4 regions of the Martelella soudanensis genome follow, and region 1 is predicted to be linked to each of the others. Evidence: predicted binding sites of a transcription regulator. Region 1 holds the regulator's gene; each other region holds the start of a gene.
What was found. Region 1 encodes PhoB, which activates phosphate uptake and scavenging genes when phosphate is short. Its sites were predicted from a motif close to TGTCATNNANCTGTCAT; they were not measured.
Positions count from the first base shown of each region.

Region 2: HQ843_RS13660 (NAD-glutamate dehydrogenase) is a predicted target of PhoB. The motif match lies at 4,169-4,185, and genes of this name have one in related genera.
Region 3: olsB (l-ornithine N(alpha)-acyltransferase) is a predicted target of PhoB. The motif match lies at 1,788-1,804, and genes of this name have one in related genera.
Region 4: HQ843_RS08400 (PhoX family protein) is a predicted target of PhoB. The motif match lies at 5,750-5,766, and genes of this name have one in related genera.

Region 1 is NZ_CP054861.1:1,373,843-1,381,766, forward strand. Features, by position in the region: gene HQ843_RS06635 (carbohydrate kinase family protein) at 1-93, opposite strand, end outside; gene HQ843_RS06640 (orotate phosphoribosyltransferase) at 133-828, opposite strand; gene phoB (phosphate regulon transcriptional regulator PhoB) at 1,213-1,896, opposite strand; gene phoU (phosphate signaling complex protein PhoU) at 1,919-2,638, opposite strand; gene pstB (phosphate ABC transporter ATP-binding protein PstB) at 2,753-3,556, opposite strand; gene pstA (phosphate ABC transporter permease PstA) at 3,566-4,894, opposite strand; gene pstC (phosphate ABC transporter permease subunit PstC) at 4,891-6,372, opposite strand; gene HQ843_RS06670 (substrate-binding domain-containing protein) at 6,443-7,486, opposite strand; gene phoR (phosphate regulon sensor histidine kinase PhoR) at 7,614-7,924, opposite strand, start outside.
Region 2 is NZ_CP054861.1:2,865,338-2,873,261, reverse strand. Features, by position in the region: gene HQ843_RS13660 (NAD-glutamate dehydrogenase) at 1-4,078, opposite strand, end outside; gene pdxY (pyridoxal kinase) at 4,293-5,174, shown strand; gene HQ843_RS13650 (carbonic anhydrase) at 5,213-5,851, shown strand; gene HQ843_RS13645 (metallopeptidase family protein) at 5,874-6,311, opposite strand; tRNA gene HQ843_RS13640 (tRNA-Met) at 6,737-6,813, shown strand; gene HQ843_RS13635 (AbrB family transcriptional regulator) at 6,936-7,924, opposite strand, start outside.
Region 3 is NZ_CP054861.1:4,797,869-4,805,792, reverse strand. Features, by position in the region: gene HQ843_RS22950 (class I SAM-dependent methyltransferase) at 1-227, shown strand, start outside; gene HQ843_RS22945 (TrmH family RNA methyltransferase) at 224-1,081, shown strand; gene lspA (signal peptidase II) at 1,078-1,566, shown strand; gene olsB (l-ornithine N(alpha)-acyltransferase) at 1,857-2,717, shown strand; gene mutS (DNA mismatch repair protein MutS) at 3,059-5,788, shown strand; gene HQ843_RS22925 ([protein-PII] uridylyltransferase) at 5,843-7,924, shown strand, end outside.
Region 4 is NZ_CP054861.1:1,734,521-1,742,444, reverse strand. Features, by position in the region: gene HQ843_RS08415 (MFS transporter) at 1-543, opposite strand, end outside; gene HQ843_RS08410 (TonB-dependent receptor) at 545-2,596, opposite strand; gene HQ843_RS08405 (helix-turn-helix transcriptional regulator) at 2,706-3,671, shown strand; gene HQ843_RS08400 (PhoX family protein) at 3,806-5,698, opposite strand; partial or broken gene HQ843_RS08395 (metal ABC transporter solute-binding protein, Zn/Mn family) at 6,037-6,177, shown strand; gene HQ843_RS29415 (ZinT family metal-binding protein) at 7,444-7,924, shown strand, end outside.

The DNA of each region.
Region 1 (7,924 bases):
CGCGCCGCCGGCATAGGGCGAGAACGCCGGCTCGCCGCCGGTGGTCTCACGGGGCAGCATGTCGATAAGGGCTTCGCCGCAGCACAGGATCATGGTCTTCTCCCAATTTGTTCTTTTCGCGTCCGGGCCGGGTCAGACGGGCAACACGTCAACGCCGCCGCGCGCCTTTGACCAGGCCATCGGCCGATCGAGGAAATCGGCGACGGAATCGAGCGTTTTCGCATCGAACCGCTTTTTCTCGCGCGCCACCGCCAGCACGTTCCGCCAGGTCGCGATGTAATGGAGGTCAACGCCGCCACTCTCGAATCGTTTCCCGGCTTCGGTGAAAATATCGTAGTAGAACAGTGCCATGCCATGCTTCACGATACCGCCGGCATCGCGGATCGCATTGATGAAGTTGAACATCGAGCCGCCCGCCGTGGTCAGGTCCTCGATCACCAGCACCCTCGCGCCCTCGTTCATATGGCCCTCGATCTGGGCGTTCTTGCCGTAGCCCTTCGGCTTCTTGCGGCAATAGATCATCGGCAGGTCGAGACGGTCGGCGAGGAAGGCGGCAAAGGGAATGCCCGCGGTCTCGCCGCCGGCCACGCAGTCGAACTGTTCGAAGCCGGCCTCGCTCATGATCTTTGCGGCGGCGAAATCCATCAGGGTGGAGCGGATTCGGGGAAAGGAAATCAGCCGACGGCAGTCGATATAGACCGGGCTCACCAGACCGGAGGAAAGCTTGTAGGGCTCATCGGGGGAAAAATGCACCGCCTCGATCTCCCACAGCATGCGGGCCATCAGATCGGCCATCACCACCGGCTCGGTAAAACTCGCGCTCGTCATCATCATCCCTTTCGTCTGACGGTTCTGTCCGTGCCCTGTTCGGAGGGAAAAATCAATCGCTGGTGCAGGAAAGGACAGTGCTTTGGTGGTCTGAGGATAAAGAAACGATGAGGTATCGCAATGACGGTGGGCGGTATTAACGGAATTTCCGAAGGCGAGGCGCCGATGAAGCGCATCGGCATCGCAGTCTTCCACCCCCTCGCCCCGCAGGGGAGAGGGTGGCGCGAATGCGCCCGGTGAGGGGAGGGTCTTGCAACTTTCCGTGGCCGGACAGGGGGTGAAAACCAGTGCCGCGAGCGTTTCAACCACGGTGATGCAGCTTGCCCTCATCCGGCCTACGGCCACCTTCTCCCCAAGGGGAGAAGGGGACGACTGAGAGGCCCCTCACACTTCCATCGAATAGCCCGCGCCGCGCACGGTGCGGATCACGTCCGGCATCTGCGAGAAGTTGAGCGCCTTTCTGAGACGGCCGACATGGACGTCGACGGTGCGCTCGTCGACATAGATGTCGTGGCCCCAGACGCCGTCGAGAAGCTGGGAGCGGGAAAATACCCGGCCCGGCGAGGTCATCAGGAATTCCAGAAGCCGGAACTCGGTCGGCCCGAGCCGCACTTCCTTGGCCTTGCGGTGGACGCGGTGGGTCTCGCGGTCCAGCTCGATATCGCCGCATTTGAGCACGCTGGACAGCACTTCCGGCCGGGCCCGGCGCAGGATCGCCCTGACCCGGGCCATCAGCTCCGGGGTCGAGAACGGCTTGACGACATAGTCGTCGGCGCCGATCGCAAGGCCGCGCACCCGCTCGCTCTCCTCGCCGCGCGCCGTCAGCATGATGATCGGCAACCGCTCGGTCTCGGGCCGCATGCGCAGGCGCCGGCAAAGCTCGATGCCGGAAACGCCGGGCAGCATCCAGTCGAGCAGCAGAAGGTCCGGCACCCGCTCCTGCAGCCTGATCTCGGCCTCGTCGCCGCGCGAGATCGTCTCGACCTCGTAGCCTTCGGATTCGAGGTTGTAGCGCAGCAGGACGCTCAGCGCTTCTTCATCTTCGACAACTGCGATCTTCGGAACCATCTCGTGCCTCTGTCAAATGGTTTCAGGACTTGCTCTCGCCGGAGCCGACCGAGGGCGACATGTCGTCCTTCGGGCGTTCTCCCTGCGGCTGCGAGCCGGTGGCGATGTAGTAGATCATCTCGGCGATGTTGGTCGCATGGTCGCCGATGCGCTCGATATTCTTGGCGCAGAACAGAAGATGCGTGCAGGTGGTGATGTTGCGCGGATCTTCCATCATGTAGGTCAAAAGCTCGCGGAACAGCGAGGTGTAGATCGCGTCGATCTCCTCGTCGCGCTCGCGGATCGAATTGGCCTTGTCGGCCTGGCGCGAGGTGTAGGCGTCGAGCACTTCCTTGAGCTGCAACAGCGCCAGTTCCGACAGGTGCTCGATGCCGTGGGCGAGCTTGCGCGGCACGCCGGTGCCCTGCACCGAGATCACCCGCTTGGCGGTGTTCTTGGCCATGTCGCCGACGCGCTCGAGATCGGCTGCGATCCGGATCGCGCCCATGATTTCGCGCAGGTCCGTTGCCACCGGCTGGCGTCTGGCGATGGTGACGATCGCCTTTTCGCCGACCTCGCGTTCGGCCTCGTCAAGCGCCAGATCCTCGGCAATCACCTTTTCGGCGAGCTCGGTATCGGTGTTGACCAGCGCCACGACGGATTGCGAGACCATTTCCTCCGCCATGCCGCCCATTTCGGAAATCCGGCGCTGGAGGTATTTCAGCTCGTCGTCGAACGCCGATATGATATGCGAGTGTGCCATCTCTGTTTCTCCTGAGAGCCTGTCCGCGTTTCGTTGAATCGCGAACACGCTCTAACCTCTTGTTTTACCGCGCGTCCGGACGGAAAACCGGTGTCCACTTTTCCTGGACGCGCTCTAACCGAACCGGCCCATGATATAATCCTGGGTGCGGCTGTCGGTGGGATTGGTGAAAATCGTGTCGGTGTCGTCCTCCTCGACCATGTAGCCGAGATGGAACATGGCCGTGCGCTCTGAAACGCGGGCGGCCTGCTGCATCGAATGGGTCACCATCACGATGGTGTAGTTCTGTTTCAGCTCGCTGATCAGTTCTTCCACGCGGGCGGTCGCGATCGGGTCGAGCGCCGAGCACGGCTCGTCCATCAGGATCACCTCGGGGCTGACGGCGATCGCGCGCGCGATACAGAGCCGCTGCTGCTGGCCGCCCGAAAGGCTGGTGCCGGGCTCCTGCAGGCGGTCCTTGACCTCGTTGAACAGGCCGGCCTTCTGCAGGCTGGTTTCCACGATCCGGTCGAAATCGGCGCGGTGGCGGGCAAGGCCGTGAATGCGCGGGCCGTAGGCGACATTCTCGTAGATCGATTTCGGAAACGGGTTCGGGTTCTGGAACACCATGCCGACGCGGGCGCGCAACTCCACCACGTCGATGCCGGAAGTATAGATATCCTCGCCGTCGAGCGTGATCGCGCCGGTCACCCGGCAATTGTCGATCGTGTCGTTCATGCGGTTCAGCGTGCGCAGAAAGGTCGACTTGCCGCAGCCCGACGGGCCGATCAGCGCGGTCACGGCATTCTGGCGGATATTGAGGTTGACGTCGAACAGCGCCCGCTTCTGGCCGTAATAGACGGAGACATCCTTGCCGGCCATCTTGTAGGTTTGTTCGTTCATATTTGGGCCCATTGTCTTTTTCGCATCAAGGTTCATCTCCGCCTCCTACCAGCGCCGCTCGAAGCGGCGGCGGAGAATGACCGCGGTCAAATTCATCAGGATCAGGAACACCAGCAGCACGATGATCGCCGCCGAGGTGCGCTCGACGAAGGCGCGCTCGGCCTCGCCCGCCCACATGTAGATCTGCACCGGCAGCGCGGTCGAGGGATCGAGCGGGCTTGCCGGATAATCCGCGACGAAGGCGACCATGCCGATCAGCAGCAAGGGCGCTGTCTCGCCGAGCGCGCGGGCAAGGCCGATGATCGTGCCGGTCAGGATGCCGGGCATAGCGAGCGGCAGCACGTGGTGGAACACCGCCTGCATCTTCGAGGCGCCGACGCCGAGCGCTGCCGAGCGGATCGAGGGCGGCACCGCCTTGAGTGCGGCGCGGGTGGCGATAATGATCGTCGGCAGCGTCATCAGCGTCAGCACAAGGCCGCCGACGAGGGCCGCCGAGCGCGGCAGGCCGAGGAAGCCGATGAACAGCGCCACGCCCAGAAGTCCGAAGACGATCGACGGCACGGCGGCGAGATTGTTGATATTGACCTCGATGACATCGGTGAACCGGTTCTTCGGCGCGAATTCCTCGAGATAGATCGCGGATGCCACGCCGAGCGGCAGCGACAACACCAGCACGATGCCCATCATGTAGAGCGTGCCGACGAAGGCGACGCCGATGCCCGCCGATTCCGGACGCGAGGAGGCGCCATGGGTGAAGAAGCCGGTGTTGAAGCTTTTGTGCAGCCGGCCCTCGGCCTTCAACTCCGCCATCCATGCGGCCTGCTGGTCGGAGACGCGACGGCTGGCTTCCGGCATCGACAGGTCGATCTGGCCCTTGTTGGCGGAATCGATATCGGCGGCGGCAAGCAGCTTCACGTCGACGGTCTTGCCGATCACCGACGGGTCGTCCATCACCACGTCACGCAGGTCGACGCGGGCCGAGCGCGAGACAAGCCGCATCGCCGCGCGCATTTCGGCGTCATTGGCGGGGTCGAGACCGAGCGTTTTCGCCAGCGCGTCCCCGACCAGAACCGGATAGTTTGCGATGAGCAGCAGCCGCGGATTTTCATCGCGCAGGCCGTCGGGGTCGACGACTGCTTCGCTAAACGTGATCGGCAGCGTGATCGTGGTCTGCTGGAACGCGGTGAAGCCCTTGCCGGCGACCGAAAACAGCAGTGCTGCCAGGAAAAACAGGCCGGCGGCGATCGCGAGGAAGCCGAACACCCGAAAACGCTTTTCCGCGCGGTGGCGGCGTTTCAACCCCTTGCGGCGGGTCTCGGTCACGTTGCGGCGGAAATCCTCCGCCTCGTTCGGATTGGTGAATGTCTCGCTCATGCGTACTGCTCCCGATATTTGCGCACGACATAGAGCGCGTAGACATTGAGGCAGAGCGTGATCACGAACAGGGTCAGTCCGAGCGCGAAAGCCACCAGCGTCTGGGGCGTATTGAATTCGAGGTCGCCGGTGAGCTGGTTGACGATCTTGACCGTCACCGTCGTCATCGGCTCGAACGGATTGATCTGCAGATTGGCGGCGACGCCTGCGGCCAGCACCACGATCATGGTCTCGCCGATCGCGCGCGAGGCGGTCAGCAGCAGCGCGCCGACAATGCCGGGAAGGGCTGCCGGCAGCACCACGCGCTTGATGGTTTCCGATTGCGTGGCCCCGAGCCCGAGCGAGCCCTTGCGCAGGCTGTCGGGCACCGCGTTGATGATGTCGTCCGACAGCGAGGAGACGAACGGGATCAGCATGATGCCCATCACCAGGCCCGCCGTCAGCACCGACTGCGCCTCGATGAAATTGCGGTAATCGCCGGTGAAAAGCCCGTTTAGCTCGACGGACAGGTCACGCAGCAGCGGGCCGACCGTCACCAGCGCGAAGAAGCCGTAGACGATGGTCGGAATGCCCGCCAGCACTTCCAGAAGCGGCTTGGCGATCGCGCGCAGGCGTCCGCTTGCATATTCCGACATGTAGATCGCGGCATAGAGCCCGACCGGCACGGCAACCGCCATCGCCACCACCGAAATGTAGATCGTGCCGGCCAGAAGCGGGATCAGGCCGAACTGACCGGGTGAGCCGCTCTCGCCGGCGGCGGCGAAGCGCGGGTCCCAGACCGTGCCGAAGAAGAAATCCATCGGCGGAACCTGCGCAAAGAAGCGCAGCGATTCCGACAGCATCGACAGCACGATGCCGACGGTCGTCAGGATCGCGATGGTGGAGGCCAGCAGCAGGGCCGCCAGCACCACCTGCTCGACGCGGTTGCGGGCGTGAAATTGCGGTCTGACCGCGCGAAAGGCAAGCGCCAGCGAAACCAGCGCCACCGCCAGCACGGCGGCCGCCATCGCATAGCTGCTTTTCGCCGAAAGCGTGTTCATCCGCTCGGCCGATGCCAGCACGAAGGGCTGCGGACTGGAGGCCAGCGGGATGCCGCTTCTGGCGAGCACGGCGCGAAGCTGGCTGGAATCCTCGGCCACGCGTTCGCGCGCGCTGTCTGGAAGCTGGCGCAGGCCGTAGGCCACCGAGGTGACGGTGTTGAAGGTCAGGCTCTGGGCCGAGGCCGGCTGTTGCTTCACGCTTTCGGGAAAACCCTCACGGATTTCCCCGCCGATCAGAAGCGGGCTCGCCACCATCCACACCGCCGTCAGCAGCATCGCGGGAATAACGGTTGCGATCGTCACGAAAGATGCGTGATGGCTGGGCCGGGAATTGATCCGCCCGGCATCCGCCAGCGCATAGGCTTTGGCGCGGGCCGCGAAGAAGCCGCCTGCGCCAAACAGCACGATAAGCGCCAGTATGATCAAAAACACATGCATATCCGGACCATCCGGGGCGTGCGGCCCCTTTTTTCCCGCCACCGGCGGGACTTGTCATTCACATCGGGCGTTACTGCGTCTGCTGTAGCATCACGCCCTTTTCGAAAGCGGCCTCGGTTGCCGCCCTTTCGGCCTTTGAGGCCGGCACCAGGCCGTATTCGGCGAGCGGCCCGTAAGGCCCGGCCATATCGTCGGACAGGAAGAAGTCGACATATTCCTGCAACCCCGCAATCGCGCCGACATGGGCCAGCTTGACGTAGAAATAGAGCGGTCGCGACACCGGGTATTCGCCGGAGCCGACGGTTGCGAGCGTCGGCGTGACGCCGTCGATGGTCGCCACGTTCAGCTTGTCGGCGTTGTTGTCATAGAAGGAGAGGCCGAAGACGCCGAGCGCGGAGCGGTTGGCGGCGACCCGCGCCAGCGTCTCGGTATAATCGCCGTCGATACCGGGCGCGCGGCCATCCTTGCGCACGGCGATGCACTTGCTCTCGCCCTGCTTCTCCCCGAATTCCCCCGTGAGAAATTCGACCGCGCCCGCCTCCTCGCAACCGACCGCCAGCACCTTTTCCTCGAACACTTCGCGGGTGCCGTGCTTTTCGCCGGGAATATAGGCGGTGATCTCGCTGTCGGGGAGCGCCGGATTGACTTGCGCCCAGCGGGTATAGGGGTTTTCCACCAGCTTGCCGTCGATCACCAGTTCGGCGGCGAGCGCGTGATAGAGGTCGAGCGGCGTCAGCGCCATCTGCTCCATTGCGGCATCGGTCGCAAACACGATGCCGTCGTAGCCGAACACGATCTCGGCAATGCCGGTGACGCCATTCTTCGCGCAGTTTTCGCGTTCGCCCGGCCGGATCGGCCGCGAGGAATTGGCGATATCGATGGTGCGCGGTCCGACGCCCTTGCAGAATTCCTTGAGCCCCGCCGACGAGCCGCCCGATTCCACGATCGGCGTCCGGTAGTCGGGAAAGATCTCGCCGAAGGTCTCGGCCACGATCTTGGCATAGGGCAGCACGGTGGAGGAGCCCGCGATCTGGATCTGGCTGCGCGCGAGCGCCGGCGCGGAAAAGGCAAGCGCTGCGGCGAGCGTGACGATCGGCAGGATGAATGACGTCATGGCTGGGTTCGCCTCTTGCGGCTTTGCGGCGCCCTCTCCGGGCTGCCCCGTTTTATGTCATTTTTATTTCAGTTTTATGACAGTCTATCTCTATGAAAATAATAATATTTTCATATCGGACGAGCGATCAGAACCGGACGGTGAAAGTCGTGCCCTGGCCGACTTCGGATTTGACCGTAAGCCGGGCGCGATGGCGGGTCAGGATATGCTTGACGATTGCCAGGCCAAGGCCGGTGCCTTTCTTGGAACGGCTGTCGGCGACCGAGACGCGGTAGAAGCGTTCGGTGAGTCGCGGCACGTGTTCGGAGGGGATGCCGGGGCCGTGATCGACCACCGAAACTTCAGCGCCGGAGGGCGACAGCGGTTTGAGATAGACCTCGACCTTGCCGCCCTCGGAGCCGTATTTGCAGGCGTTTTCGATCAGGTTTTCGAACACTT
Region 2 (7,924 bases), 1.5 Mb from region 1:
TCGCGAAACCGTCGCGCGCGATGATCGCGGCCTTGACCACCTCCGCCGGCGTCGCCGCCGTCAGATCGCAGGCATTGATGACGAATTCCGGTCCGCCGCGATTGATCACGTCATTGGCAAGCCTGGTGGAGATGATCTCCCGGCGCAGGCGATGGCCGGCGATATCGTCTGAGAACGCCTCGCGCATACGCTCCGGGAAATAGCCGTAGAGCAGCGGCACCATATAGGGATCGTCCGGCAGGTCGCTTTCCAGAAGCTGGTCGAACAGCACGATCTTGCCGTAGGACAGCAGCACCCCGGTCTCGGCCCGCGTCATCGCCTGGTCGGCCTGGCGGCGGGTTTTCAGCGCCTCCTCATCCGGCAGCGTTTCCACGGCGCGATCGAGATGGCCCTCGCGTTCCATAACCTCCATCATCCGCGACAGCGACAACAGGCTCTGCAGCCCCTGGCGGGTGCTGAGCGAGATCGCGAGCGTCTGGAGATAGTTGTTTTCGAGCACGATTTCCGCCACCGCCTCGGTCATCTCCGCAAGCAGGCGGTCGCGGTCCCCGCGCGACAGCCTGCCCGCGCGCATCGCGGAGGCGAGCGCGATCTTGATGTTGACCTCGACGTCGGAGCAGTTGACGCCCGCGGAATTGTCGATGGCGTCGGAATTGCAGCGACCGCCCTTGAGCCCGAAGGCAATGCGGCCCTTCTGGGTGACGCCGAGATTGGCGCCCTCGCCGATGACCTTGACGCGAAGCTCGTTGGCATTGATACGGATCGCATCATTGCCGCGATCGCCGACCTCGGCATTGGTCTCGCCCGCGGCCTTGATATAGGTGCCGATGCCGCCGAACCACAGCAGATCGACCTCGCTCTTGAGGATCGCGGTCATCACCTCGAACGGCGAATATTGCGCGGCCTCGAGCCCGATCGCGGCTGCCGCCTCGGGCGTCAGCGTCACGGATTTCACATTGCGGGAGATGATCATGCCGCCCGCCGACATCTTCTCCCGGTCATAGTCCTGCCAGCTTGAGCGCGGCAGATCGAACAACCGCTTGCGCTCGGCGAAGCCCGCCGCCGGATCGGGATCCGGGTCGATGAAGATATCGCGGTGATCGAAGGCGGCCACCAGCCGGATCTTTTCGGAAAGCAGCATGCCGTTGCCGAACACATCGCCCGACATGTCGCCGACGCCGGCAACGGTAAACGGCGTGGTCTGGATATCGATGTTCATCTCGCGGAAATGCCGTTTTACCGCTTCCCAGCCGCCGCGCGCGGTAATGCCCATCTTCTTGTGGTCATAGCCGGCCGAGCCGCCCGAGGCGAAAGCATCGTCAAGCCAGAAATCCGCCTCCTGCGCCAGAGCATTGGCGGTGTCGGAGAAAGTCGCCGTGCCCTTGTCGGCGGCGACCACGAAATAGGGGTCGTCCTCATCGGCGCGCACCGTATCCTTCGGCGGCACCACCTCGCCGTCGATGATATTGTCGGTGATCGACAGCAGGGTGCGGATATAGCTCTTATAGGCCTCGCGGCCGGCGTTGAACACGTCCTCGCGACTGCCGCCCACGGGCAGGTTCTTCGGATAGAAGCCGCCCTTGGCCCCGACCGGCACGATCACCGCGTTCTTGACCTGCTGGGCCTTGACCAGACCCAGCACCTCGGTGCGGTAATCCTGCCCGCGATCCGACCATCTGAGCCCGCCACGCGCGACCTTGCCGAAGCGCAGATGCACGCCCTCCACCTGCGGGCCGTAGAGATAGACCTCGCGGAACGGCCGTGGCTGCGGCAGGATGGCAAGCGATTGCGAGGCGAATTTGAACGCGAGGTTGGGGCGCGGCGCGCCGTCCTCGTCCGTCTGGAAATAATTGGTCCGCAGCGTCGCGTCGATCAGCTTGACGAACAGCCGCAATATCCGGTCGTCATCGATATTGGGGACGCCTTCGAGCCCTTCCGTGATCGTGCCGCGCGCGCTTTTCAGCCCGTTGCTGCGGGCCTCATCGGAAAGGGCGGGATCGAAGGCGGTCTCGAACATGGAAAACAGCGCCCGCGAAATCACCGGATACTGGCAAAGCGAGTGCGCGATGTAGTCGCCGGTATAGTTGACGCCGGCCTGGCGCAGATATTGCGCATAGGCCCGCAGCACATTCGCCTGACGACCGCTGAGCCGGGCCAGCAGCACCAGCCGGTTGAAACTGTCATTGCTGAGGGCGCCCCGGAAGGCATCGACGAAGGCCTCCTCAAGGCGAGCGCCATCGGCCTCCAGATCGACATCGCCCTCGACCAGTAATTCCATGTCATGAAGAACGACCTCGCTGCTCGCCACGCCGCTTTCGGCATATTCCAGGTCGAAGGTCCGTTCCGAGACAACGGAAAAGCCGAGATTTTCCAACAGCGGCACGCGCCGCGACAGCGGCAGGTGGGAGCCGGCGTGGAAGATCTTCAGGCGCAGCACCTCCGCCTCGTCCTCATGCCTGTCGCGGTAGAAGCCGATGCACATGCCGTCCTTGGCCGCGGATGCGATCAGCCCGATATCGGCATAGGCGTCATCAGGCGAGAACGCCTCGTGATAGGCCTCGTTGCCGTCAATTTCGGGCGCGCCGGGACCGGCGAGTTCCTTGAAGCGCTCCGTCCAGTCGGCCGCAAGCCGTGTAACCTCGGCCTCGAGTTCGGCCTGCGGCACGTCCGGCGTCTTGTCCATGCTGCGCCGTCCGATGATGAAATGCACCCGCGCCGAACGGCCCTCCGGGAACGACGGATAATAGGCGGAAACCCGGCCATGGTAGACGCTGGCGAGATAGTCGCCGATCTTTTCGCGCAGGCGCGAATCGTAAAGATTGCGCGGCACATAGACGAGCACCGACACGAACCGGTCGAAATTGTCGATCCTGCTCAGCACCCGGATGCGCGGCCGGTCCGCGACCGCCATGATCTGTTCGCAGAAAGAGGCAAGCAGCGGCGCGGGCGCCTGGAACAATTCGTCGCGTGGATAGGATTCCAGAGTGTTCTGGAGCATCCGCCCCGCATGGCTCTTTGGCTCGAAGCCGAAGCGGCGGGTGACATCCGCGATCTTGGCACGAAGCAGCGGAATGCGCACCGCCGACTGGGTATAGGCCGTGAAGGTGAACAGGCCGACGATCCTGAGTTCGCCGACAACCTCGCCGTTTTCGCCGAAACGCTTGACGCCGATATAGTCCATATAGGCGCGGCGATGGACGGTGGAGGTGGTGTTGGCCTTGGTCACCAGAAGCAGTTTCGGTCCTTCCAGGAAGGCGATGATTTCCGGGGTGGAGACCACCGGGTTCGGTCCCCGGCGCAACACCCGCATTTCCGGATCGGAGAGAATGCCGGTCGCGGCGTCCGAGACATGCTCGACCCGCGCGCCATCGGCATCGTTGATATAGACGAGTTCGCGCATGCCGAGAAAGGTGAAATTGCCGTCCCGCAGCCAGGCGAGGAAGGCCAGCGCCTCGTCCCGCGCTCCCGCAAAGCCGGAAGGCGCCCGGGTCTCGATCTCGGTCATCGCCGTTTCGAGCTTGGCCAGCATTTCCGGCCAGCCGGCAACCGCGAGGCGGACATGGTTCAGGATATATTCGAGCCGCGCCTTCAGCCGCGCGCGCGTTTCCGGCGCCAACTGGCGCACATGAACCTGAACATGGCTGATCCGGTCGTCTTCCGCATGTTCGATGTCCGGTGAAAACGCCACCGGCTCCCTGCCCTGCGACACGACCAGGATCGGGTGAACGGCCAGCATGAAATCGCTGGTGAATTCCCCGATCTCCGCCATCACCGAATCATAGATGAACGGCATGTTGCGGTCGGTGACCGTGATCACGTCGGTGGCGATGCCTCCCGGCGCGATGCCCTCGACCTGGCCGATCGTGACCAGCGCGTCGCCGCCGTCATAGGCCGCGATCTCGCCGGCGGCATGGAAGGTTGCGGCCGCAATCGCCTCGGGCGTGTAAGGTTCGAGATCCTCGGGGCTGGCGTGTTCGAACATGAAAACCGGGTTGACGTAGGCCTTGCCGCCCTCTTTTGCCAGTCGCTCGGCCTCTAGCATCAGGGACTTGCGCTTCTGATCGGCTTTGCTTTCCATGTTTCCTCCAGCTAGTTATTTTCAAGCGGACTGCGCCGCTATTTTTTAGGCGATTTCCGCTACGAACGAAGATCGTTTAACGCCCCGGCCATGACAGCCGCTTGACAGCGCACTCCAATAGGCGATTTAGAGCGTAAATGAGACGAATGGCAAAACAATTTCATGACCTTATCGTCAAGGCTGGTTTCAGCCCACGCATCAACAGGGCCCAGATATGACATTCGCTCCCCCTGCCGGCGCCATTGTGGCGATCTCAAGCTACGTCATGCGCGGCAAGATTGGCAACCGCGCCATCGTCTTTGCACTTGAATCTCTGGGCTATAACATTTGGTCCGTGCCCACCGTCGTGCTGCCCTGGCATCCCGGCCACTGGCGCGCGACACGGCTGCAGTTTGAAGGCGAGGCATTCGCAAACGCGCTCCGCGAGCTTGGCGAAAGCCGCTGGCGCGGAGAGGTCTGTGGCGTCATCAGCGGCTATCTCGCGAATGCCGCCCAGGCCGAAGCGATCGCGGAACTGGTTGAAAACCTGCGCGCCGAAAGCCCCGGCCTGATCTATCTCTGCGATCCCGTGATCGGCGACGAAGGCGGTCTTTATGTCGGCGAAGATACCGCAAGGGCGATCCGCGACCGGCTGCTGCCGCTTGCCGATATCGCGACCCCCAACCGCTTCGAACTCTCCTGGCTTGCGAACCGCGCGCTTGCCGACAACACCGCCATGATCGACGCGGCACTTGCGCTCGGGCCCGCCGAAGTGGTGGTCACATCGGCACAGTCGATGCTGAAGGAGGGCGTGGCGACGCTGTTTGTCGATCGCAGGCAGGCGCTGCTTGCCGAGCACCAGCGTGTCGAAAATCCGCCGAACGGGCTTGGCGACCTGTTTTCCGCGCTGTTTCTGGCTGCAAGGCTGGCCGGCGCGCCGCCGGGCGAAGCGCTTGAAAAATCGACCGCTTCCGTATTCGAAACGCTGACGCGCGCGGTGCGCGAGGGATCCGATGAACTGATGCCGGAAAAGGATGCGCACAGCCTGAGGGCGCCTTTCGCAAAAGTTGGCCTTCGTCAATTGATGCATCCCTCCCGGCGACGTAAAAGAAACTGACGAGCCGGCAAGGCACCCACAAAAAGGACGGCATTCTGATGGACTCTTTCCCGCAACCCCTTCTCGACGGCTACAAGAACTTCATGTCGGGACGTTATGTCGAAGAGAGCGCCCGCTACCGCCAACTCGCCGAGGAAGGGCAGAAGCCGCAGACATTATTCATTGCCTGCTGTGATTCCAGGGCCGCCCCCGAAACGATTTTCGACGCGAGCCCGGGCGAGTTGTTCGTGGTCCGCAATGTCGCCAACATGGTGCCGCCCTATGAGCCGGACGGCCAGTATCACGGCACCTCCGCCGCCCTCGAATTTGCGGTCGAGGGGCTTGAGGTCAAGAATATCGTGGTGCTCGGCCATGGCCGCTGCGGCGGCATTCATGCAGCGCTTTCGCCGAACGCCGAGCCGTTGTCGCCGGGCGACTTCATCGGCAAGTGGATCAATCTTCTGAAACCCGCCGCCGCCCAGATGAATTCCAATTCCATCATGACGGAAGGCGAGCGCCAGACCGCGCTGGAGCGGATTTCGATCCGCAACTCGCTCGCCAATCTGCGCTCGTTTCCGAACGTGAAAGAAGCCGAGAAACAGGGCAAGCTGAAGCTCTACGGCGCCTGGTTCGACATTTCATCCGGCGAATTATGGGTGATGGACAACAAGACCGGCGATTTCATCCGTCCGGAGTGATGGAGAAACCCCGTCCGGCGTCTCAGCGCCGGGCGTCGGTGTCGACGCTTTCCTCGATGCGTTCCATGTCGTCATCCGACAGGCCGAAATGGTGACCGATTTCGTGGATCAGCACATGGCTGACGATATCGCCCAGGGTTTCCTCGTTCTCGGCCCAGTAGTCGAGGATCGGACGGCGGTATAGGGTGATCCGGTTCACCATCTCGCCCGTTTCCATGGTAAAGCGCTCCGAAACGCCGCGCCCTTCGAACAGGCCGAGCAGATCGAAAGGCGTTTCCAGCGCCATGTCCTCGAATATCTCGTCGCTCGGAAAATCCGCGATTTCGATGACGAGGTCGCCAGTGAGCGCCCGAAACGCCTCGGGCAGTTTCGCATAGGCCTCGATCGCGAGCGATTCCACGCTCTCGAGACTCGGCGAATATCGCCCCTGCCAGTCCTCGCTTTTGTTTTCACGCGCCATATAAGCTCCTTCGTCCGGCCCATATAGACTTTTTCAACGCGTATTTCGAGCAAAGAATGCGCCCTGCCTGCGTGGGAAGGGTGCAAGGCCCGGCCAGAGCGTGCAATCCCCCGCCAGCGCATCGGGCATTGGTTGGCATCGCCCGATGCTCTGGTTTCTTTATTTTAGCGCGTCGGGTTAACGAAAAACCGGATTCCGCTTTTTCACCCGACGCTCCAGGCGAGGAATTTTCCGCTTATTCGCCTGCCAATCACGACGACAGCGCCGGCCTTGCATCAATGCCCGCCGGCGATGCCAGAACCGGCGGTAATTCCAGTCATTCCCGCTTGACACCCCTTGCCGCAGGCCCTAATAACGCCCCGTCCCGCGCGGCCAAGCCGCGTTCCCGGACCACGTCTTTCCCGCCTTTTGCGGCGGACAAGGCTGGCGGAGTAGCTCAGTAGGTTAGAGCAGAGGAATCATAATCCTTGTGTCGGGGGTTCAAATCCCTCCTCCGCTACCATCAGTTCATGTCCATATCTGTTTGGCCCGCAGACGTAAGCGTGACGTCCTGCAATCTCGGCGGCGCGGGCATGCGAAGGGTCGCGACACCATCCCCTCCCTGCCGCTTACAACATCGGGTGATCAGTCGGCATCGCCCGATGTTCCGGATTGTTGGTTTTGGCGTGTCGGCGCGATCAGGAAGCGGTAGATCAGCGGCAGGAACAGGACGGCCGTCAATATCCGGACGATATGGTGGCAGGCCACGTATACCGGGTCGGCGTCGATCGAAAGCGCGATGAGGCCCATTTCCGTTACGCCGCCCGGCGCGAAGGAAATGAACCCGACAACCACGGAATTGTATCCCAGCATCGAGACAGTCAGGCCCGCGACCGCGGCAACCGACAGCGAAACAACAAGCAGCGGTAGCGACAGCACGGCCGACTTGTAGAGCGTGCGCATGTCGACCGCCGCGAATCGACCGCCAAGGCTCGCGCCGATGACGAGCTGGGTGATCTGGACGAGCGATGTGGGGATCAGGGCAAATGTGAGTCCGGTCGAATGCAGCGCCGCGCTGGTGATCATCGGACCGAGCATGTTGGCCGCCGGCAGGTTGATCTTGCGGGCGACGTAAGCGCCGATGACAGCCGCCGCCGCCAGCAGCAGTGTATCCATCAGCCCGATCGGGTTCAGCGCGTCCGGCATGCTCGCCCCGCTCGCGCTGCCTACGGGATGACCGATATAAAGGGTCAGCAGGAGGGGCACGATGGTAACCGCGAGGGAAATCCGCGCCAGATGCTGCACCACGGTCAGGGTCGGATCGCCCTTGAACCGCTCGCTGATGATCACCGCCTCCACGACGCCGCCCGGCGAGGAGGCGAAGAAGGCGGTGGCGCGATCATAGCCGCCCATTTTTTTCAGGAGCGCAAAACTGATCATCTGCGTCACAAGCGCGAACGGAACGACAAGCAGCAGCGACGGCCACCACTGGCCCATATGCACCAGCGTCTCGCGCGTGACCTGCGACCCGATCATCAGCCCGATGACGGGAATGAAGATGTTCCGCAGCGTGGTCGGCATGACCGGTATCGCGCCGAAAACCTTCGGTTTCGCCATCGCGACCACCGCCGCCG
Region 3 (7,924 bases), 2.2 Mb from region 1:
ATCTCTGCCGCGCGATCCTGAAGCCCGATGCGCTGGGTCTGGTGCTGACCGCCTATTCGATCCGCGCCAGCTTCTACTCGATCCATGAGCTTATGATGGAGACCATGCGCGGCTTCGGCGGCGTGGTCGAATCGGGCGAACTCGTCATCCGCGAGAGTGGGGTTTCCGGAAACGAGCCGGGCCGGGCGCTCTCGACCTCACTTTATGCGCGGTGGTTGCCACAATGAGCTTCGACAGGGAACGCGCCCCGCGCGTCGGCACGGTCAAGGAGGTCACCAGCCTCTCCAATCCGATCATCAAGGATATCAGGGCGCTCAGCCAGAAGAAGCATCGTGAGGAAAGCGGCACGTTTCTCGCGGAAGGACTGAAGCTGATCATCGACGCGCTTGAACTCGGCTGGATGATCCGCACGCTGATCTACGCCAAGTCGGCCAAGGGCAAGCCGGCGGTCGAAAAGGCGGCCGCCAAGACCGTCGCCTCCGGCGGGCTGGTGCTCGAGGTCTCGGAAAAAGTGCTCGGCGCGATCACCCGCCGCGACAATCCGCAGATGGTGGCCGGCGTGTTCGAAAGCCGTTACCGGCCGCTTGCCGAGATCACGCCGAGGAAAGACGAGACCTATATCGCGCTCGACCGGGTGCGCGATCCCGGCAATCTCGGCACGATCATCCGCACGGCGGATGCCGCCGGCGCATCGGGGATCATTCTCGTTGGCGAGACGACGGACCCATTCTCGCTGGAGACGGTGCGTGCGACGATGGGATCGGTGTTCGCGCTGCCGGTCTCGCGCGCCGAGCCGCGAGCCTTTCTTGAGTGGGCGAAAAAAAGCGGCGCGGAAATCGTCGCGACCCATCTGGCGGGCTCCGTCGATTACCGCACCATCGACTATACCAAAAAGCCGGTCGTGCTCCTGATGGGCAACGAGCAGCAGGGCCTGCCGGCCGAACTTGCCGAAGGCGCGGGCAGGCTTGCGCGCATACCGCAGCAGGGTCGGGCCGATTCGCTCAATCTGGCCGTCGCCACCGCCGTGATGCTTTACGAGGCGCGCCGCCACCTTCTGTCGCTTGAGGAGCCCGGCCGATGACATCGCCGCTTTCCCGTCCGGGGCCTGCAATCCTGTTCATCGTGATCGCCGTTCTGATCGACGCGGTGGTGAAATATGCCGTCGAGATCTATCTTCCGCTGCACCGGACCTATGACGTGCTGCCGTTTCTGGGTCTGTTCAAGACCTATAATCCGGGCATCGCGTTTTCGCTGCTTTCCGACACCAATGGCTGGGCGCTGGTGGCGATGCGTCTGGTGATCGTCGCGGTGGTGATCTATCTCTGGCGCCGAACCGCGCCGGGGCAGGCGTTCGCGCTTTTCGGTTTCGCGCTGGTGGTGTCAGGCGCGCTCGGCAACATTCTCGACCATTTCATCTATGGCCACGTCGTCGATTACATCCGCTTTCATGTCGGCAACTGGACGTTTCCGATCTTCAATCTCGCCGACAGCTACATCACCATCGGCGCCGTGATGATCTTCATTCAGGAGTTCCTGCTGAAGCAGCCGGACAAGGACGACGCCTGAGGGGCTTCAGCGCTATATTAGCGGAACTGTTGCCCATTCAATGACTTGGACCATGGCCTCGCGGGCGTGTTCGACGTTGGCGGTTCGTCAAAAGCGGCTGGACCTTGTTCCCGCCATGTATTACAGTTTCTTACAGCTGGGCGGTTGCCCGGATAGCACGGAAACGGCGCGGGGAGGTCTTGAGCCAAGCCTTCTCCTGCCCTCAGATTGCGGGATGCGGCTGTCACGAACCTGTCGCAGTAAAGTGCTTTATGACACCCAAGACAAATAATCCGGAACGTGCGATGACGATGGAAGTTCTTGATCTTCTGCAACCGTCGGTCCCCGGTAGCCCCATTGCCATGGCGGGCGACGGCGTACTCGGCCGCATCGGCAGCATGGAAACCCGGATTGCAGAGACGGCGGCGGAGATCGATGCCGCTCAATCCATCCGCTACCGCGTTTTCGTTGAGGAAATGCAAGCCCGCCTGCCGGAAGACGCGATGCGGGCAAAGCGTGATTTCGACCGCTGGGATGACATCTGCGACCATCTTCTGGTGATCGACCGCAAGATCGAGGGCGAGCCCGAAGATCAGATCGTCGGCACCTACCGGTTGCTGCGCCATGAGGTCGCGATGGAACACGGCGGATTTTATTCCGATTCCGAATTCCAGACCGCCGGCCTCGTCGCTCGCCGTCCCGAGGTCCGGTTCATGGAACTCGGCCGGTCCTGCGTGTTGCCGGATTACCGCAGCAAGCGCACCGTGGAACTGCTCTGGCAGGGTAACTGGGCCTATGCGCTGAAGCACGATATCGGCGTGATGTTCGGCTGCGCCTCCTTCCACGGTACCGACCCCGCCGCCCACGCCATGGCGCTCTCCTTCCTGTATCACAACGCCCGCGCCACCGGCGACTGGTCCGTTGCCGCCCATCCGGAACTGGCCGTCGACATGAACCTGATGCCGGCCGAAGACGCCTCGGGCCGGCGCGCGCTCACCGGCCTGCCGCCGCTGATCAAGGGCTATCTGCGCCTCGGCGCGATGGTGGGCGAGGGCGCCGTGATCGACCACGCCTTCAACACGACCGACGTGCTGATCGTGCTTCCCATCACCTCGATTTCGGACCGCTACCTGAATTATTACGGCGCCGACGCCGGACGCTTCGCGAGCTGAGCGGTTTCTTAGCGGCGAACCGCATAGCCCCCAATAATCTCCCCCCTTGAGGGGGAGATGTCGCGAAAGCGACAGAGAGGGGTATGGGCATAAGCCGCAAGCTCCGAGCATGAGGAAAGGGTTCACCCCTCTCTGCCCCTGTTGGGGCATCTCTCCCTCAAGGGGAGAGATTGTAGGCTGAGAAGCCTTTTAGGCGTCGATAGGCCGAGCTTGGATCGAGCGCAGCGAAACCGGACAGGCCTCCATTCACGTTTTGCCCAGCTTTCTTGCCGCCGACCCTTTCGAGCCGCAGAAATTCGTGACAGATGAAAGGGACAATCCCTTCATATCGAGCGTGCGCCGTGGCAGACGATAATCGTATCCCGACCGAAGAACTGATCTCCGAGGAAAGCCGGGCATCGGCAACGCCGATGATGGAGCAGTATATCGAGATCAAGGCCGCAAACCCCGATCTTCTGCTGTTCTACCGGATGGGCGATTTCTACGAGCTGTTTTTCGATGATGCCGTGGCGGCCGCGCGCGCGCTGTCGATCACGCTGACCAAGCGGGGCCAGCATCTCGGCCGCGACATTCCGATGTGCGGCGTGCCGGTCCATGCCGCCGACGATTATCTCCAGAAACTGATCGGCCTCGGCTTCCGGGTCGCCGTCTGCGAGCAGACCGAGGATCCGGCCGAGGCCAAGAAGCGCGGCTCGAAATCCGTGGTCAGGCGTAACGTCACCCGTCTGGTGACGGCGGGCACGATCACCGAGGACAAGCTGTTGGCCCCCGGCGAAAGCAACTACCTGATGGCGCTGTCGCGCATGAAGGGCGAGGGGGAAAGCAATTACGGTCTTGCCTGGATCGATATTTCCACCGGGGTTTTCCGGGTTTGCGCGACATCGCAAAGCCGCCTTGCCGCCGATATCATGCGCGTCGAGCCGCGCGAACTGCTCGTCGCCGACACCGTGTTTTCCGACGAAAAGCTGCGGCCGGTCTTCGATCTTCTGGGGCGCGCGGTCTCTCCGCAGCCGGCCGTGCTGTTCGATGGCGCCACCGCGCAGGATCGTCTCGGCCGCTTCTTCGGCGTTGCCACGCTCGATGGCTTCGGGCGGTTTTCCCGGCCGGAGCTTTCCGCCGCCGCCGCCGCCGTCGCCTATGTCGAAAAGACCCAGATCAACGAGCGCCCGCCGCTTGGCATTCCCGAGCAGGACGGCGCTTCGGCCGCGATGTTCATCGATCCCGCTACCCGCGCCAATCTCGAACTGGTGCGCACCATGGCGGGCGGGCGCGACGGGTCGCTGCTGAAGGCGATCGACCGGACGGTGACCGGCAGCGGCGCGCGCCTCCTCGGCGAACGGCTGATGTCGCCGCTGACGGACGCGGAAACCATTCATGCCCGCCTGGATTCGGTGAGCTTCTTCCTCTCCGACGTTGCGCGCTCGGATGCGGTTCGCGACCATCTGAAGCAGCTTCCCGACATGCCGCGCGCGCTGTCGCGTCTGGCGCTCGATCGCGGCGGCCCGCGCGATCTCGGCGCGATCCAGCGCGGCCTCGCCGTTGCCCGCGCGATTGCCGATGTGCTTTCGGACGCCGATCTGCCGGCGGAACTCGCAGCTGCGCTTGCATCGCTGCAGGCGCTGCCGCACGACCTCGAGCAGCAACTCGCTGCCGCCCTTGCCGATGAGTTGCCGCTCCTGAAGCGCGACGGCGGTTTCGTGCGCGAAGGCGCTGATAACGCCCTCGACGAGGCCCGGGGGCTGCGGGACAAATCGCGCCGGGTGATTGCCGGGCTGCAGGCGCAATATGCCGAGGAAACCGGGGTCAAGGCGCTGAAGATCAAGCACAACAACGTGCTCGGCTATTTCATCGAGGTCACCGCCGGCAATGCCCGCGCGCTGACCGAGGGCGATGCGGCGAAGGCGAAGTTCATCCATCGCCAGACCATGGCCAACGCGATGCGGTTCACCACCGCCGAGCTTGCCGATCTCGAAAGCCGGATCGCCAATGCCGCGGGCGAGGCGCTGGTGATCGAACTCCATACCTTCGAAACCCTGCGCCGCAATGTCGTGGCCGCCGCCGAACGCCTGAAGAAGGGCGCGCTCGCGCTTGCGGTTGTCGATGTGTCGGCCGCCTTTGCCGTGCTGGCCGAGGCGGAGGCCTATTGCCGGCCGCTGGTCGACGAGACCACGGCGTTCGAAATCGAGGGCGGACGTCACCCCGTGGTCGAGCAGGCGCTGCGCAAGCAATCGGCGGGGCCATTCGTTGCCAATGACTGCACGCTGTCGCCGGTTACGGGCGAAAACGGCTGTCTCTGGCTGCTGACCGGACCCAATATGGGCGGTAAATCGACCTTTTTGCGCCAGAACGCACTGATTGCGATCCTCGCCCAGATCGGGGCCCATGTGCCGGCCGCAAAGGCCCATATCGGCATTGTCGACCGGCTGTTTTCGCGGGTCGGAGCCTCCGACGATCTGGCGCGCGGGCGCTCGACCTTCATGGTCGAGATGGTCGAGACGGCGGCGATCCTCAATCAGGCGGGCCCCCGCTCGCTGGTGATCCTCGATGAGATCGGCCGCGGAACGGCGACTTTCGACGGGTTGTCGATCGCATGGGCGGCGGTCGAGCATCTGCACGACGTCAATTGCTGCCGGGGCCTGTTCGCCACCCATTTCCATGAGTTGACCGCGCTTTCCGAAAAGCTTCCCCGGCTGGTGAACGCGACCATGCGGGTCAAGGAATGGAAGGGCGACGTGGTGTTTCTGCATGAGGTCGGGCCCGGGGCGGCCGACCGCTCATACGGTATCCAGGTTGCCCGTCTCGCGGGCCTGCCGGCCGCCGTGGTCAGGCGGGCGAAGAACGTGCTGTCGCGGCTCGAGGATGCCGACCGCAAGAACCCGGCGGCAAGCCTGATCGACGACCTGCCGCTGTTCCAGTCCGCCATGCGCGCGCCCGAGCCATCGCCCGGAACCTCCGGGGTCGAAGCCATGCTCGCCGATATCAGGCCCGACGACATGACGCCGCGCGAGGCGCTGGAAACGCTCTACGCCCTGAAGCGGAAAATGCATGATGCCGTTTCCATTGGCGAGTGATTTGCTTTAAGAAACCTCCGGCGGCGCGAGAACCGCCGAGGAAAAGGCAGGTCTATGCAGACACAAAGGCCAGTACAGCGCGGGCCAGAACAGCGCGAGCGTGCCGCGCAGAACGCGATCAAGACCGCCGCGGCGCCAGCGAAGGCTGATCTATACGCCATGACGGAGGTGTTCGACCCCTCAGTGCTGCGCAACGAACTGCGCGCGATCGCGCGCAAGCATGCCGGCAACCCGGATGCGGTGCGCCAGGCAATCCTTGCGCGGCTGAAGGAGGTCAATGCCGCGGGCCGCGCCCGTGCCTACGAACTGCTGAAGGCCGATGGCGGCGGGCTGGAATGCGCCCGGCGGATTTCCTGGCTCGAAGACCAGGTGCTGATTGCGCTGCATGACCTCGTCACCCGCACGATTTTTCCCGATACCCGCAAGGAATTCGCGGTCACCGCCGTCGGCGGCTACGGACGTGACACGCTGGCGCCGGGCTCCGATATAGACCTTCTGTTCCTGATCGACGATTCCGACCGGGAAGAGACCCTGAAGGCGATTGAATATATTCTCTACATGCTCTGGGACATGGGCCAGAAGGTCGGTCATGCGACCCGCAGCGTGACGGAGTGCATCAAGCTTTCCAAGGCGGACATGACCATCCGCACCTCGATCCTGGAAATGCGCTACATCGTCGGGCGCAAGGCGCTTGCCAATGCGCTGGAGCGGCGTTTCGACAAGGAGGTGGTGGCCGATACAGGTCCGGATTTCATCGCCGCCAAGCTCGCCGAACGCGATCAGCGCCACCAGAAATCCTTCGATACCCGCTATCTCGTGGTTCCCAATATCAAGGAGGGCAAGGGCGGCCTGCGCGATCTCAACACGCTGTTCTGGATCGCCAAATATTACTACCGGGTGCGCGATACCGCCCAGCTTGTGGAACTCGGCGTGTTGTCGCGCCAGGAACTGAAGCTGTTCCTGCGGGCCGAGGATTTCCTGTGGACGGTGCGCTGCCACCTTCATTTCCTGACCGGCAAGGCCGAAGAACGGCTGTCCTTCGACGTCCAGGCTGAAATCGCGGCCGCCCTCGATTATCAGGACCGACCCGGCCTGTCCGCCGTCGAGCGGTTCATGAAGCATTATTTCCTGGTCGCCAAGGATGTCGGCGACCTGACCCGCATCTTCTGCTCCGACCTTGAAGAGCAGCAGGCCAAGGCCTCGCCGTCGATCGGGCAGGTGGTCTGGTCGAAGCTTTACAAGCGCCAGCGCAAGATACCGGGGTCGCTCGAATTCGTCTCCGACAGCGGCCGGATCGCGCTCGCCGAGCCGGACGTGTTCAAGAAGGACCCGGTCGCCCTCATCCGCTTCTTCTACGTCGCGGTGATCAACGACCTCGAATTCCATCCGGATGCGCTGAAGGTGGTGACGCGCTCGCTGTCGCTGATCAATGCCGAACTCCGGGAAAACGAGGAGGCCAACCGGCTGTTTCTGTCGATCCTGACCTCGCGCAACGATCCGGCGCTTTATCTGAGGCGCATGAACGAGGCCGGCGTGCTCGGCCGGTTCATTCCGGAATTCGGCCGTATCGTTTCGATGATGCAGTTCAACATGTATCATCACTTCACCGTCGACGAGCACCTGATCCGCGCGGTCGCCGTGCTGTCGGAGATCGACAATGCCGGCGGTCAGTCGGAGATCCATCCGCTTGCGGCAAGGTTGATCCAGTCCGTCGAGGACCGCGCCGTGCTCTATGTCGCGGTGCTGCTGCACGATATCGCCAAGGGTCGCAAGGAAGATCATTCGATCGCCGGCGCCCGGGTTGCGCGCAAGCTGTGCCCGCGTTTCGGAATGACGGCGAAGCAGACCGAGCTTGTCGCCTGGCTGATCGAACATCATCTGCTGATGTCGATGACCTCCCAGACCCGCGACCTCAACGACCGCAAGACCGTGGTCGATTTCGTCGACAAGGTTCAGTCGCTCGACCAGCTCAACCTCCTGCTGATCCTCACCGTCTGCGATATCCGCGCCGTCGGGCCCGATGTCTGGAACGGCTGGAAGGGGCAATTGCTGCGCACGCTTTATTACGAAACCGAAATCCTGCTTTCCGGCGGTTTCTCCGCCGTTTCGCGCAAGGCGCGGACCGAGCGCGCGATC
Region 4 (7,924 bases), 360 kb from region 1:
GCCGGGCTGGTGCGCGCCGACAAGCGCCATCAGCCGCGAATAGACCACGACGAACAGCCCGCTTCCGAAAATCATGCCCAGATAGCCGCCGCCGACCTGGGCGATATTGGCAAAGCCGCGCCGGTCGGGCGGCGACTGTTCGATCAGGAAGGCGTCGCAGGCGATATCCACGGTCGCGGCGACCACGGCCAGCGCTATCAGGCCCGAGAGAACAAGCTCGAACCGGCCGATATCGGCAAGGGCAAGCGCCACAAGCAGAACAGCCGCCATTCCCTCCCCGGCCAGAATGATCGCCCGCGACCGCCGCCGCCCGTCCGGCCGGATGCGCCACCGCTCCACCGGCGGCGACCACAGGAATTTGAGGGCCCATACCAACATGGTGAGCGAGACGAGGCCGATCCGGTCGAGCGCGACATCGGAGGCGCGCAGGACGATCGGAACGCCCATGAATGTCAGGCCGCCGATCAGGCTTTGCGCGGTATAGATGCCGCCCGCGGCGGCCAGAACCGAAACAAGCCGGGCCAGCGATAGTGTTGCCGCCACCTCAGAATTCCTTGCGCACCGTCAGGCCGAAGGTGCGGGCCTGACCGAGCGTTCCCAACTCATAGCCGCCGAAGGCATAGCCGGAGGTCTTGTAGCTCTCATTGGTGAGGTTCTGCACGTAAAGTTGCGCGAACAGCCCGTTCGTTCCCTCGAAATCGAGGCTAGCATCGACCGTGGCATAGGCATCCTGGCCGGTCGAATTGGCATCGTCGAAATAGGTTTGCGAGGTGCAGTTGACGCCGAGATTGGCCACCAGACTGCCGCCGTCGAACAGATCCTCGGTGAGCAGGAACGCGGCGTTGACATGCGCGGTCACATCCGGCGCATAGGGCACGCGATTGCCGTCATAGGATATGCCGGTGTAGGAATTGGTGTAATCGAGGAATTCGGCCCGTCCGAAAGCGCCGACGCCGGAAAGCGTGAACCGGTGCGTGGGACGCCATGTCGCGTCGACCTCAAGCCCGGCGCTGTAGGCCTCGCCGGCATTTTCGATGAACTGCTGGCCGATCGGGCCGACATAGAACTGCATGTCCCGGGACCGGATGTAATAAAGAGAGGCCGAGAGATCGAGCGTGTCCTCGAAAAGCGTCGAGCGCAGACCCGTCTCGAAGTTCCAGTTGGATTCGGCATCATAGGGCTCGGCATCGATTATCGATGAAATGCTGTGGTTGAAGCCTCCGGGCTTGTAGCCGCGCGAGATGACGCCATAAAGACGGACATCCGGCGTCAGTTCATATCCAACGGCGACCTTGGGCTGCCAGCCGTTGAAATCGGCGCTGCTTTCGAAATCGAAGCCGTAGCCGGTCGCATAGCTGTCCTCGCGCCAGGCGTCGATTTCTGAGCGTTCATAGCTTGCGCGCAGGCCGGCCGTCAGGTCGAGACGATCGGTCGCGTGCCACGTGGTTTCGCCATAGGCCGCGTAACTGTCGGTGACGACATTGTTCTTGGAACTGCCGTAATAGCCGGGATAGCCGTTCTTCCATCCGCTGAAATCGTCATGGCTATACCATAGCCCGCCGACCCCGCTGAACATCAACCCGTCATAGGTTAGCCGCAGATCCTGGGTGAACAGCCGCTCGTCCTGCGGCCAGATATAGCGCGTCCCGGCTCCCGACGAGAAGTCCCGCTGGACATCGCTTTCCTGAAACGTGGTGATGCTCGTCAGCGTGAAATCGCCGAATGTGTAGCTCCACTGGCCCGCCACATTGGTCATGTCCCGTTTCAGCAGCGGGTAGTCGCCATAGAACGCGCTGTTGTAGTCGCGGTCGTCGACATGATCCTGAAGAACGTAGATTTCTTCACGGGTTTCGAGCTTTTCACGCGAATAGATCAGCGACGCGTCGAAATTGCCATCGACGGGCGCATAGCGCAGCGCGAACCTTGCCGCGCCGTCATGGGATGAATTGATATCGTCGTTGCCGGTCGCAACGTCATCGATGTCGCCGGCATAATAGGAATAAAGTCCGGCGTAATCGAAATAGAGCGTGTCGGGCACCAGTTCGACAGTGCCACCGAATTCGCCATAGGGCTCCTGGGGCGAGGCGTTGGCTTCGATATAGGCGGTGTTGCGATAGTTCTTTCTGGTGACGATGTTGATGACGCCGCCATAGGCATTCGCGCCGTAAAGCGTGCCCTGCGGACCGCGCAGGAATTCGACCTGTTCGACATCGACAAGCGGTTGGGAAAAGGTCGAGGGCGATTGCGGAATGCCGTCGACCAGCACCTGCACCGTCGGATTGAAATAGTCGGGCGAGGAAAGACCGCGAACCGTCACATTGGCATAGATCCGGTTGCCACGATTGCCCATGGTCAGGCCGGGAAACACCTTCTGCAATCCCTCGACGGTGCGGATGCCGCGCTGTTCCAGCTCCGCGCCGCTGACGACCGAGACGGCGGCATCGACCTTGCCGATGTCCTCGCTACGTTTGGTGGAGGTCACGGTCACCGGTTCCAGCACCGTCACCCCGGCGTCCTCCTGTGCCAGGGCCCCCGGCCCGGCGAACACCCAGAAGCAGGCCGTGCCCGCCAGCATTGTCTTTCTCACATCATGCATATTGCAACTGTTCCGATCCGAAACTAAACATGAGTGATAAATTCCACTTTTTAGCAGAGGGCGCTAACGCATTCGGAACCGCGATTGACGCAAACGGGACTATTACCTGATGCCGGAACCCAGGACTCCAGACCCACGGACGAAAACCGCACTCCCGGATCGCTGGCAGGCGTCGGTCGACAATGCCATCGATCAGCAGGGCTGGCGGCCCGGCACGCGGGTGATGCAGTCCGGCGAGGATGTAACCGTCTACACGATCGATTCCGTTCTGGAGGAGGACCGCGTGTTCCGGCCGGAGGGCCCCGAAACCTTTTCCCTGTCGGTCTTTCTGGAGGGGCGCGGAACGCTTTCCGTCGATGGCGCGTCGCCGCTGGAGATTTCGCCCGGTTCCGGCGTCCTGTTTGCCAGCAACCGTTACACGCGCGGCGAAAACAGCCTTCGGGGCGGCACCCGGCTGCGTGTCGTCGACATCCGTTTCGAGCCGCCGCTGCTGCGCAAGCTCGGCGGCGTATCGCTCGCCCGTCTTGGCGGCGCGGTGATGAGCGAGAACAGCCTGCCGGAGCAGGATATCTTTCTCATCGGCTTCAGGGCGCCCGCCAAGCTTTTTTCCATCGCGGCATCCCTGATGGATCGAGAGGCCAGCTCCGGCATTGCGGCGGCGCTTTTTCTCTACAGCAAGGCGGTGGAAGCGCTCGGTATCGCGGTCGATGCCGTGGGACGTCAGCAGACAAACGGATTTGGCCTCCGGCCGCTTACGGAACCGGAAAGCAGGAAGGTTCATGCCGCAATCGCGCTGATCGACGGCCGCTTTTCGGCGGACTGGACGATCGCGCGGCTTGCGCGCGAAGTCGGATTGAACGAGCGAAGATTGAAGGAAGGCTTCCGCCTCACGATCGGAAAATCGATCCACGCCTATCTGCGGATGACGCGGATCGAAGCCGCAGCCGAACTGATTTCCGCGGGCGCAAGCGTGACCGAGGCGGCGCTTGCCGTCGGTTTCGAGAATCTGAGCCACTTCAGCAAGGTTTTCCGCGCCGAAAAAGGCGTTCTGCCCAGCCGCTATGACGCCGGCTGACCAACCGCCGAATAACCGGCGGGATGATCTGACGGCAGCGCCGTCGTGGCGACCGCGATCGCCTGCGGCAGAGTTGCGCTATCGGCATGGCGCTTCGCGCGCCATGCCTGTTCAGGGTTACGGTTGCCGCATCGTCAGCCGACAAGACCGCCGTCATCGCGTTTCACCGCCATGATCGACGAGCGCGGCAGGCCTTCTTCCGCCGGCCACGAGCCGCCCGGATGCTGGACGCCGACGAACATCGTGCGCCGGTCCGCGGACCAGCACAGGCCGGTGATCTCGCTGCCGCGCGGGCCGGTCAGGAAGCGGACGATCTCGCCCGTCGCCGGATCGCCGGCAAGCTGCTGGTTGTTGCCCATGCCGGCGAAATCGCCCTCATTGCTGTCGTCGCCGTCGGTCTGGATCCAGACGAGCCCGCTGGTATCGAAGGCCATGCCGTCGGGGGAATTGAACAGGTTGCCGCTGTTGATGTTGGATGAACCGGCATAGGCATCCGCGTGGACGTCCGGATTGCCGGCCATGACGAACAGGTCCCAGCCGAAGGTATCGGCGGCATGGTCGTCGTCATCGGGATACCAGCGCACAATCTGACCGTATTTATTGGCCTCGCGCGGGTTCGGCCCGCCGACCGGGGTGGCGTCGCCGCCGGCATTCGCCTTGACGCCGCGGTTCTTGTTGTTGGTGAGACAGCAATAGGCCTCGACGGCATAGGGGTTGACGGCGACCCATTCGGGACGGTCCATGGTCGTGGCGCCGACCTTCGATCCGGCCATGCGGGCGAAGATCAGGATGTCTGCGGGTTCCATGCCGGTGGTCTCCGGCGTCAGCGCCAGCCATTCGCCCGTCTGGTCGTCGTTGAATTTCGCGACGTAGAGCGTGCCGTCATCGAGCAGGCCATCGGTATCGCCGCCGGCCACATACGGATGGGCGGAAACGAAACGGTACAGGAACTCGCTGCGCTCATCGTCGCCGAGATAGACCACGACGCGGCCATCAGGAGCCAACGTCACCGCGGCGTTTTCATGCTTGAAGCGACCGAGCCCGGTGCGCTTGACCGGCGTGCTGTCGGGATTGGTCGGGTCGATCTCGACCACCCAGCCGAAACGGTGCGGTTCGTTGGGATTTTTCGACGTATCGAAGCGCGGATCGAATTTTTCGTAGCCGTACTGGCTTTCCTGCGCCATGCCATAGCGCTTGTAGCCGGCGGCGACATCGTCGCTGTAGCTCGTCTCTTCGGTGGCGCCGAAATAGCCGTTGAAGTTCTCCTCGCAGGTCAGATAGGTCCCCCACGGCGTCTTGCCGGCGCCGCAATTGCCGAGCGTACCAAGCACGGCGCGGCCATCGGGGTCCGCTTCGGTCTTCAGCAGAGGATGACCGGCGGCCGGTCCGGAAATCGCCATCGGCGCGTTGTGATGCAGGCGGCGGTTGAACGGGCTGGAGCGCACCACGGACCAGCCTTCCGGGCTTTCCGCGATCTCGAGCACGGAAACGCCCTGCAGGTTCTGGAGCTTCAGAACATCGGCCGCAGTCTGCGGCGTGCCGTCTTCGGTATGCGGCAGGTTGATGTCGCTGTTCACATACTCGTTGTTGACCGCGAGAATCTGGTGATTGCCGATCTCGAAGGTTTCCATGCCGTCGGTATTTTCGCCGAAGACCTTGTCGGATTCCTCGACGGAACCGCCGGTCTCGTGATCGAACTCGGCAACGCCGTCATAAAGCGGATCGCCCCAGCTCACCAGAACCCTGGCTTTATAGCCCTCCGGCACGTGGAAGGCGTAATCGGTCTGGGCCGCAATCGGCGTGAACGGAAAGCGCGATTGCGGCGCGGCCGCTTCGGCCGTTCCGCTCGGCAGCAGCCCGGCGCCCATGGCGACAGCGCCCGAACCGAAGGCGACAACGCCGCCGAGAAAACCGCGACGCGAGATCGCGCGTTCGACCACACGGTCGAAATCGCTTTCTTCGGGTCGGGGAAAATTGAGTTCGTCCCACGCGTCGGCGGGCATCTTGATAGGCGGTATCCTGGTCATGAAGGTCCTCGTAATTTAATATCATTACCGGATTGACCATACAGGGCTTTCTTGACGGTGAAATGAAAGTCCCGTCGACGACAGCATCAAAAACGCTCTTTCGGCCCTGCACATCGCGGCGCTGGCCAAGACCGGAGGTGTCGAGCAAAAGCCGGCATGCGGAAGGACGCGGAGGAAATCCCGAAGACAGGCAAAGGCCGCGCGGCGGGCGCCCGCATTTTTCGGCGCGATCTTCAAACCCGGGGCAATTTTTCAGGAAAGCGGCAAAAAACGGTTGCCATCAAATCATCCCTTCGATAAATGTAATGATATTACGTTACAGATGCTCCAGCATTTGAATCGCGTCCGAAGCCGGACTGGAGCTTGGGGGAACGCTTTATTCGGACGCGTTGTCTTCAGCCGATGGCCCCGCGCCAAGCTATATCGACATGATGCATTACAACGCCGAAACGCTCGCCGCCGCCATCAATAACGGCTGACAACAATAAACCGGGCGAGGCCGAACCTCACCCATTGAAGTTACGTTATACCGTATAGGAGAGACAGATATGAAACGATGGATCCTGGGTGCATCCGCACTCGCGATTTCGCTCGGTGCACCGGCAGCCTTCGCCGAAGACCACGAGGACAGCGTCACCCTCTACCGGATTTTCGTCGGCGACCATGCCGATGCGAAAATCACGGCATTCGACCTCGGCCAGCCCGACAATCGCTGGTCCTTCGACACCACCGGGCAAAACAAGCTCTATGCGGTCAATGACGGTGCGGCCATTGTTGCTGTTCAGTCTGACAGCGATGCGGTTCACTTCATCGACAGCGGCATTTCGCTGCATTCCCATGGCGACCATTCCGATATCGACATTGAGGAGCCGGTTGTCGTCGAGCACAGCCTCAACGGCCCGCGCCCGTTCCACATCATCGATCATGACGGCAAGGTGGTCGTCAATTTCGACAAGGGCGGCTATGCCGAAATCGTCGACGCCCACGAGCTTTCCCATGGCGAGCTTGAAACCGGCCGGCTGGAGCAGGACCGCGCCCATCACGGCTTTGCGGCCCCGGTCGGCGCGTATTGGGTCACGACTGTCGCGACCAACACGCCGGTCAACGGCACCCGCATCGGCCTGCGCGCCGTCACCGTCGATGGCACGTCGACCGGCGATGTCGCGACTTGCACCGGCATCCACGGCGAGGCCTTCTCCGGGGCATATCTGGCCGCAGGCTGCAAGGAAGGCGTGCTGACCGTGACGACCGGCGAGGACGGCCTCGAATTCGAGATGCTGCCCTATCCGGCCGACCTGCCGAGCGATCAGACCACGGGCACCCTGCTCGGCGCGAAAAGCATGCAGGTGTTTCTCGGCAATTACGGTTCCAACGGTCTCGTGGTCATCGACCCTGCCGATGAACCGCACTTCCATTATATCGAACTGCCGTTCCGCCGCGTCGACTTCACGCTCGATCCGGCCAATGCCCGTTTCGGTTATGTCCTGACGGAAGATGGCAGCCTGCACCAGATCGACATTCTGGACGGAAGCCTCACGACAAGCGCCAGGGTCACCGAACCCTATTCGATGGACGGCCACTGGAACGACCCGCGTCCGCGCATCGCCATGGCCGGCGATGAGATCGTGATGAGTGACCCGAATGCCGGCCTCGTCCGCCGCATCGCAAAGGACGGGTTGCAGGAGGTCGGCACGATCGATGTCGGCGGCATGCCCTACAACATCGCCGTTGCCGGCGGCAGCGGCATGGTCCACGAGGGCGAGCATGACGGTCATGAACATGGTGATGAAGCCCATGCCCATGATCATGGCGACCCTGAGATCTACAAGGGCTATTTCGAGGATAGTCAGATCGCAGACCGGCCCCTTTCCGACTGGGCCGGTGACTGGCAGTCGGTCTATCCCTATCTTCAGGACGGAACGCTCGACCCGGTGATGGAGCACAAGGCAGAGTCGAGCGACATGACGGCTGCGGAATACAAGGCCTATTACGACACCGGCTACAAGACCGATGTCGAGCGGATCACCATCCAAGGTGACAAGGTCACCTTCTACGAGGATGGCGAGACGGTTCAGGCCGATTACGAAAGCGACGGCTATGAAGTCCTGACCTACGCCAAAGGCAACAGGGGCGTCCGGTTCATCTTCGAAAAGACCGGCGGCGACGAGGCCGCACCGCGGTTCATCCAGTTCTCCGATCACCGGATCGCACCGGCGACGGCCGATC